Regions from separate parts of the Shewanella sp. QJM3NY_23 genome, predicted to be linked through region 1. Evidence: predicted binding sites of a transcription regulator. Region 1 holds the regulator's gene; the other holds the start of a gene.
What was found. The regulator sigma-54, encoded in region 1, starts transcription at its own class of promoters, with help from an activator protein. The targets are predictions, from matches to a motif close to GTTGGCACGNNNNTNGNNT.

Region 1 (4,219 bases):
CGTTCAAGGTGCGGCAGCCAAGTTTCGAGCAAATTCTCTATCTGCCAAATAAACTTGTTCACTAGCGGCTGTTGGCTTAAAAATTGCTGCACTGGTTGGTCGAGACCTGTCAGCGGACGTAACTCCGTTTCCCAGTGGGGATTGGGCAGAAAACGCACGTCAAACATAAAGTCAGCTTCACTTGGCATGCCATATTTAAAACCAAACGACTCAAAGTTAATCACTAATTCTTTATCTACTGTTCCCAGTAAGATCTCGCGTACCTTATCGCTTAAATCATAGATGTTAAGCGTCGAGGTATCTATGTAGTGATCGACCATCTTGGAGATAGGCTCGAGCATTTTGCCTTCAAGCTGTATCGCCTCTTTAAGGGAAACTTTTGAGCGTGATAGCGGGTGTAATCTACGGGTTTCACTGTAGCGTTTGAGTAACACATCGTCAGAAGAGTTTAGAAAGAAACTCAGTAATTCGGTATCTTTAGGAAGATTCGCTAGCTGTTTTTCAAGCTGGATATCTTCGCTGGGCATGTTGCGCACATCGACGCTTATCGCAACAAGTTCATTTCTACCTTTAAGCTGACTGAGCAGCGAGTCCATCATCTGCAGTGGCAGATTGTCGACACAGTAATAGCCCAGATCTTCCAGTACCCTAAGGACTACCGATTTTCCTGAGCCTGAGCGCCCAGATACCATTACCAATTTCATTGGGTGATCACCTGATACAGTTCTGCTTCGTCGTGGGTTTTTCTTAGCTGTTTGATGATAGCTTTATCACTTAATTTCTCTGCCATCGCGGCGAGAGTGCTAAGGTGTTGCTCGCATTGATCTGCGGGAACCAATAATGCAAAGAGGATATCGACCGGCTGATTATCAATTGCATCGAATGCAATTGGCTCTGCACATTTTATCAATACGGCGACGGGCTTCTCAATATTCGTCAGCCGTCCGTGAGGGATCGCGATACCATTGCCTATACCTGTGCTGCCCATTTTCTCTCTCGCCAAAAGGCTTTCAAAAATCTCTTGAGAGGAAAGGGTGGGGTACTGGACAGCGGCCAAGTCGCTGATAAGTTCCAGTACCTTTTTCTTACTGCCCGGAGTGGCGCAGGTTGTGCACTCCGGCCGCAGGATGGTACTAAGTTCCATCGTTAATGTTTTGTTAGCTTCTCTTTGTGTTTAATGACCTGACGATCTAATTTATCGATCAGGGAATCTATCGCGGCATACATATCCGCGTGCTCTGATGTTGCAAATACTTCTCCACCACTAAGATGTAACTTTGCTTCAACTTTTTGCATCAATTTTTCGACATTTAATATCACGTGGACATTATTGATCTGATCGAAATGCCGTTCAAGCTTTGTAAACTTTTCTTCAACATAGTTGCGCAGAGATTGGGTGATCTCAATGTGGTGCCCAGTCAGATTTATTTGCATAAAGTGATTCCTCCGGTTTCCAGTTGTTGATTATAAGCTTTTACGTTGATTTGACGGCGGTATCAACATCGCTTCACGATATTTTGCTATCGTGCGTCTAGCGACTTGAATACCTTGCTCGGCTAACAGTTGCGCCATCTTACTGTCACTTAAGGGTTTCTTCTGATTTTCTGCGGCGACTAGCTTCTTAATAAAAGCGCGGATCGCAGTAGAAGAGCATTCGCCACCATCGTCGGTCCCGACATGGCTGGAGAAAAAGTATTTTAGCTCAAAAATCCCTCTTGGAGTGTGCATATACTTTTGGGTGGTGACCCGCGAGATGGTCGATTCATGCATTTCGACCGCCTCGGCAATATCATTAAGCACCATAGGTTTCATCGCTTCTTCACCAAACTCGAAAAATCCTTGCTGGAAATCGACAATGCAGTTGGTAACCTTGAGCAAGGTATCGTTGCGGCTCTCTAAACTTTTTAGAAACCATTTAGCTTCTTGCAGGTGACCACGAATAAACTGGCCATCGGCTTGGTTTTTGGTGCTGCGCGCCATCGAGGCATAATGTTGGTTTACATTAATCTTAGGCATACTATCGGGATTAAGCTCGACCACCCAGCGACCTTTTTTCTTGCTAACTGTGACATCGGGGATCACGTATTCGTCGCGACTGGCAGTAATGGCCAGCCCCGGGCGCGGATTGAGGGTTTGAATTAGCGCTATGGCCTCGCGTAATTCATCCTCTTTCAGCTTGGTCTTACGCATCAATAGGCGAAAGTCTCGCCCGGCGATAAGATCTAAGTAATCACGGATCAAGAGTCTGGCGTTGTCGATATGCGGGGTGTCGGGGCTGTATTGGGCCAGTTGGATCATCAGGCATTCGCTGAGGTCTCTGGCACCAATCCCGATAGGATCGAAATGTTGTACCCGCTTTAATACCGCTTCAATTTCGTCGAGTTCGATTTCAGGATCGCCCATGGCTTCAAGAATATCGTCGCAAGTTTGCGTCAAGTAGCCACGCTCGTCTATGGCATCAATGATGGCGGTGGCGATAGCGAGGTCGTTGTCAGAAAAGGGAGTGAGGTTTTTTTGCCATTCGAGGTGTTCATACAAGCCTTCGCTGGTCTCCCCTTGAAATGGCATGTCATCGTCGCGCATCGCACCAGAGCTGGAGTTAGGTGATGCGGTATAGACCTCATCCCATGTAGTGTCGACGGGCAGCTCATCGGGCATAGAGTCTTGGTTGAGTGCATCGGAGGTTTCTAAGCTCGAATTGTCTTCACTCGAGTCGACTTGCAGTTGCTCATTGTAATCGGTGTCGAAGTTGTCATTACGCTCTTGTTCTGAGTCGATATTGGCGCCTTCTTGCTCCTCGTCTAACTCGAGTAGAGGGTTAGACTCTAGTGCTTGCTGGATCTCTTGCTGCAATTCCAACGACGACAGTTGTAACAAGCGAATAGCTTGTTGCAACTGGGGCGTCATGGTTAAATGCTGACCCATTTTGAGCTGAAGTGACGCTTTCATCGTACTGCTATTCCCTTGTTTCTAATTCTAAAGTGAGAAAGCTGCCTCTGGTATTAAACCGCTAAGGCGAATGATCTACTTATAAGGTAAAAGCGGTTTCGCCTTTACCTTGAGCGCTAATAACGTTAACTATAGCTTGAATTGTTCCCCTAAGTACACCGCTCGAACTTGTTGGTTATCTAAGATCTCAGCGGGGGTTCCTTCTGCAATCAAGTTGCCGTGGCTGACAATATAGGCTTTCTCACACACATCCAATGTTTCCCGTACGTTGTGGTCAGTGATCAGTACCCCAAGGCCACGATTTTTCAGTTGCTCAATAATCTTTTTGATGTCGATAACCGAAATGGGGTCGACCCCGGCGAAGGGTTCGTCGAGCAAAATAAACTTAGGGTTGGCGGCTAACGCTCGGGCGATTTCGACGCGTCGACGTTCACCACCGGACAGTGCCATCCCCTGACTATCGCGGATGTGGGTGATATGAAACTCTTCTAGCAGGTGCTCCAACTCCTCTTCGCGCGCATCGTTACTGAGTTCGCGTCGGGTTTGTAATACCGCCATAATATTATTGCGTACCGATAATTTACGGAAAATACTGGCTTCTTGCGGTAGATAGCCAATCCCTTTGCGAGCGCGCAAATGCATAGGATCTAGGGTGAGATCGTCATCATCAATAAAAATACGTCCCTTGTCACTTTGCACCAGACCAACCACCATATAAAAGGTCGTGGTTTTACCGGCGCCATTAGGGCCTAGCAAGCCGACAATTTGCCCTGTGCGCACGGTTAAGCTGACATCTTGTACCACGGCACGGCTCTTATAGCTTTTGGCTAAGTTAACCGCTTTTAGCGTCATCTCTGTCATTACTGTTCCTGCTTGGGCTGTTCTTGGGGCTGACTTTTGCTGTTGTCTTGGTAACTTTCGGGTTGAATGATGGTGATAACGCGATCGCTACCCGTACTTTCGGCTATCAACTGTTGCTGCTCAATGTTGTAGCGAATTTGATTACCTGTGACTTGGCTACCTTCTTGTTCGAGGGTGGCATTACCAATTAGGGTTAGAGTGCGGGTCGACAGTTCATAGCGGATCTCATTGGCGCTGGCTGACGCTGGACGACCATTTTCCATCACCTGTGTATAAGTGGCTGGCTTACCCTTTGCCACTAAGATTTTGCCACTACTATTTTCTTTGGTAAAGGCGCGTAATTCATCGGCTAAAATTTTAATGGAGCCTTGAGTCACCTCTACTGGGCCATTGAAGATAATCTGATTAT
Region 2 (4,219 bases), 110 kb from region 1:
CGCTAACTGTAACGTTTGCCCGGCCTGAAGCTGTTGCTGTAAAAACTGACGCGCCTGATTGGCAAACGGCTCGGACAACTCTGGATATTGCAAGTCAATCTCTGGTGCATCGACGCCAATAAGCCGCACCCGGCGATCATCACTGAGGACTAACGTGTCACCATCGATCACATAACTGAGTGTCACGGTTTCATCGAAGTGAGTGGGCACACAGACACTGGGCTGGGCTGCAAAACAGTAGCAGGGCAATAAACCCAATAAGGTGAGTACGTATCTGCTATATCGGCTCATCTATAATCATATCCTTCGATTAGCGGCTTACTTAGATAGCCTGAACTTAGCATAACGATTCATTGAAATAGTTAATGACACAGGCTGCATTACATCAAATTTAGCTTACATACTGTCAGGGTTTCGCTTACACCACAATCAATAATGCGCCGTGAATAACACCCACCGCAGGCAACAAAAAAGGCGCCATTAAGGCACCTTTTTTTACGTTCATTGCAAAAGTAATAATTACTTCTTGCCAAGAGCGCCGAAACGCTTGTTGAACTTGTCGATACGTCCGCCAGTATCCATAACTTTCTGGGTACCAGTGTAGAATGGGTGACATGCACCACATACGTCCAAATGCAGTGGCTTACCTGCAGTTGAGTTTACTTTGATAACGTTGCCACAAGTACAAGTTGCAGTGATTTCTGCATAATCAGGATGAATGCCTGGTTTCATTGGGATTACCTCAAGTTAAAGGCCATGTCGCTCTTCCAACCCGAAGTCGGACACCACATGCAGTTAATAGAATATTCAGGCGCGAGATAGTACAGGATACAAGCAAGAGATACAAGCATGGGCCGCACCTATCTGAGTAATTATCATCGCCAATATGTTGCCCACCCTCTTGCAGGTTTCACCCATTGAGCTTTCAACGACACTCACATCGGCTCAGGCGGTCAGTATAACTTAGCTTACATGGACTCAAACATCTGCTGAGCCTGCTTGGCATCGCGATAGCGCTCCTTCACATTCAGTGATGGGCAACGCAGCACCACGTCGGCGCGCAGACCATGGATTTTACCTTGATTAAATGCCTTGGGATTAGCCTCGAAAATTGCCAACATGGCGCCATAAGGACTCAGTTGCCACGGCTTGGCATAGGCACTGCCAATACGCCATAGGGTTTGCTGTGTATCGTAGTTTAACTCACAATCGGCCTGCACCAAATCCGCTGCCACATCCCCTTGCTGGGCGTTTTTCAGAGCCTTTGACTGAGCTTTTAATGGCTTAGGGGATTCACTGCTTAGCGCATTGCTTGCCACCAGCGGCTTGGCTGTGATGCTTGGCTTAGACTTAGCAGGTACCCGCGCTGCGTGAGTCGCATCAAACAGTGTAATCCGCTTAACCTCACGCCACTGGTTAACATGGTACTCCTGCACAATTAACTCGGCATTGGCGTCTGTCACATCTTCAAGACCGGTAAGCTGCAACATAAAATTATTCACCAGTGTGACCATTAAACGCTCTTGACCACTTTGCTGCGCCACCACAAACTGCAATTTGTCGACACTCGGTTGATCGGTCACAATATTGACCTTGAGTTTAGGATTTAATCCGAGGTTAAATTGCATTTGATTTATGCTCACATGAGTCACTGCCGCCCAGCTAAAGTGACTCAGCGATAGCAGCAGGAGTAATAAAGGATATACCAGAGTTTTCATAGCCGCATTCTTATCGTCATAACCGTACAACTATTAAGCACAAATCCTGCTAACGATTCAATCTATTTATCCACTGCAACAGGGACCACAACGCCACTAAGCTCCCGAAAATAGGGTAAAACCGTCTCCGATAAAAGATAGTGGTAGCCCTAACGATGTACGCTGGTTACACTTGCTCTACCTTAAGTTTGCTTGTCTGGTTTTATGTCTTTGTTTGTCGAAGTTGCCCTGCCCGTCCCACTACGCCAAAACTTTAGTTATCGCGTCAAAGAGAGCGACAGCCATCTTGCAGTCAAAGGCGTGCGCGTGAAAGTCCCTTTCGGTCGTCAGCAACTTATCGGTTTGGTCACTGGGGTAACTGACACCTGTGATTTAGCGCCGCAGCAGATAAAATCGGTAAGCGAATTTTTAGATACTGAGCCACTGCTGCCCGACTCTTTATATCAACTGACTCAATGGGCCGCGCGCTACTATTTTTGCAGTGTGGGCCAAATGCTCTCCCAAGCCCTACCGGTCGCCTTACGTAAAGGCGCACAGGTTAGCGCCGAAAGCACCCGTTTTTGGTGCCTAACCAGCGCAGGGCAAGCTGCCGATCTCGACACCTTAAAGCGCGCGCCAGCCCAACGCAAAGTGATGCAACATTTGCTGCAAGGTGAGCTGACTCAAGAAGAATTAAACGCGCTCGAACTGAGTAAACCCGCGCTAAAAGCATTGCAGGAGCGTGGCTGGATAACCCACCAAGACAGAGCCAATCAACTCGACCTTAGCTGGCGCGACAACTTAACCCTAGATGAAGAGCCCCATAAGCTCAATCCAGAGCAGGCAATTGCGGTGGCAACCCTCAATCAGCAAACAGGCTATCACTGCACCTTACTCGAAGGGATCACCGGCTCGGGCAAGACAGAGGTGTATTTGGCCTTGCTAGAAACCGTGCTCAAACAGGGGAAGCAAGCACTCATTTTAGTGCCTGAAATTGGCCTAACACCGCAAACCATCAGCCGTTTTAAACAACGTTTTAAGGTGCAGGTCGCGGTGATTCACTCTGGACTGACGGACAATCAGCGCCTTAGCGCCTGGCGACAAGCTCGCGCGGGTGAAGCGGCCATCATTATTGGCACGCGCTCGGCGCTGTTCACCCCCATGCGTTATCCCGGCATTATCATCTTAGATGAAGAGCACGATAGCAGCTTTAAACAGCAAGAGGGGGTGGGCTATCACGCCCGCGATTTAGCCGTGATGCGTGGCCATTTAGAAAAAATCCCCGTATTACTGGGCAGCGCCACGCCGTCGCTGGAAACCCTGCAAAATGCCCTCAGCGGTCGCTACCAACACCTAAGCTTAGGGGAACGCGCGGGCGCGGCCGAAAAAGTGCGTCAAGGCATTATCGATATTCGTAATCAGCCGCTCAAAAATGGGCTGTCTCATGCACTACTCAATGAGATGCGCATTCACCTAGATGCGGGCAATCAGGTGCTGCTGTTTCTCAATCGCCGTGGATTCGCCCCCGCCCTGTTGTGCCACGAATGTGGCCACCTGCATGAGTGTGACCGTTGTGATGCCTTTTTTACCGTACATCAATCATTGGGCGAAATTCGCTGTCATCATTGTGGCAATCAGTACGCCATACCGCGCCAGTGCCACCAATGTGGTAGCACCATGTTAATGGGCCAAGGGGTGGGCACAGAACAATTAGCCGAGGCATTAGCGAAAGAGTTCCCCCAATATCCTGTGGTGCGTATCGACCGTGACACCACCAGCCGCAAAGGGGCGCTAGAAGGTCACCTCAATGCCATCCACAAGGGTGAATATAAAATCTTGGTCGGCACCCAGATGCTGGCAAAAGGGCATCATTTTCCCGATGTCACCTTAGTGGGGCTGCTAGACGTAGACGGCGCCCTTTTTAGCGCCGATTTTCGTGCGCCAGAGCGCTTTGGCCAGTTGTATACCCAAGTGTCGGGACGCGCAGGGCGAGCCAGTAAAGCTGGCACGGTATTATTACAGACCCATCAGTGCGATAATCCCATCTTGCGCGAGCTGATGCACAAAGGTTACGGTGAGTTTGCTCGCGGTCAATTAGAGGAGCGTAAACAAGCCTTGTTGCCGCCAGCATGGCACATGTTGCTGCTGCGCGCCGAAGCCCATCGCGCCGAAGATGCTGATGAGTTTTTACAGCAGATTGCCGCTATCTTACCGCAAAATGAGCAGTGTGAAGTGATAGGCCCAATGCCTGCCCCCATGGACAAAAAAGCGGGCAAATTTCGCCGCCAATTGATGTTTCAAACCAAAGAGCGCAGCCTGCTACAAAAGTCGTTCGAGGTCGCGCTACCACAAATCGAAGCCTTACCCTTGGCCAAAAAGTGCCGCTGGAGCTTAGATCGCGACCCGCAAGATCTGTTGTAATAAAAAATATGCCAAATAGCACATAAAATTCATGCCAGAGGATAGCAATTAGCCACCACTAGCGGCTAAAATGTACGGTTATCCCTGAATCTTTTTATCTT

Region 2: the regulator sigma-54 is predicted to act here: its motif matches at 1,754-1,772, upstream of AC0VXX_RS01760 (FimV/HubP family polar landmark protein).

Annotation. Positions count from the first base shown of each region.
Region 1 covers NZ_CM149657.1:476,219-480,437, forward strand. The annotation lists gene rapZ (RNase adapter RapZ) at 1-704, opposite strand, end outside; gene ptsN (PTS IIA-like nitrogen regulatory protein PtsN) at 701-1,144, opposite strand; gene hpf (ribosome hibernation promoting factor) at 1,147-1,434, opposite strand; gene AC0VXX_RS02265 (RNA polymerase factor sigma-54) at 1,465-2,949, opposite strand; gene lptB (LPS export ABC transporter ATP-binding protein) at 3,079-3,810, opposite strand; gene lptA (lipopolysaccharide transport periplasmic protein LptA) at 3,810-4,219, opposite strand, start outside.
Region 2 covers NZ_CM149657.1:363,882-368,100, reverse strand. The annotation lists gene AC0VXX_RS01770 (thermonuclease family protein) at 1-291, opposite strand, end outside; gene rpmE (50S ribosomal protein L31) at 520-732, opposite strand; gene AC0VXX_RS01760 (FimV/HubP family polar landmark protein) at 969-1,718, opposite strand; gene priA (primosomal protein N') at 1,923-4,118, shown strand.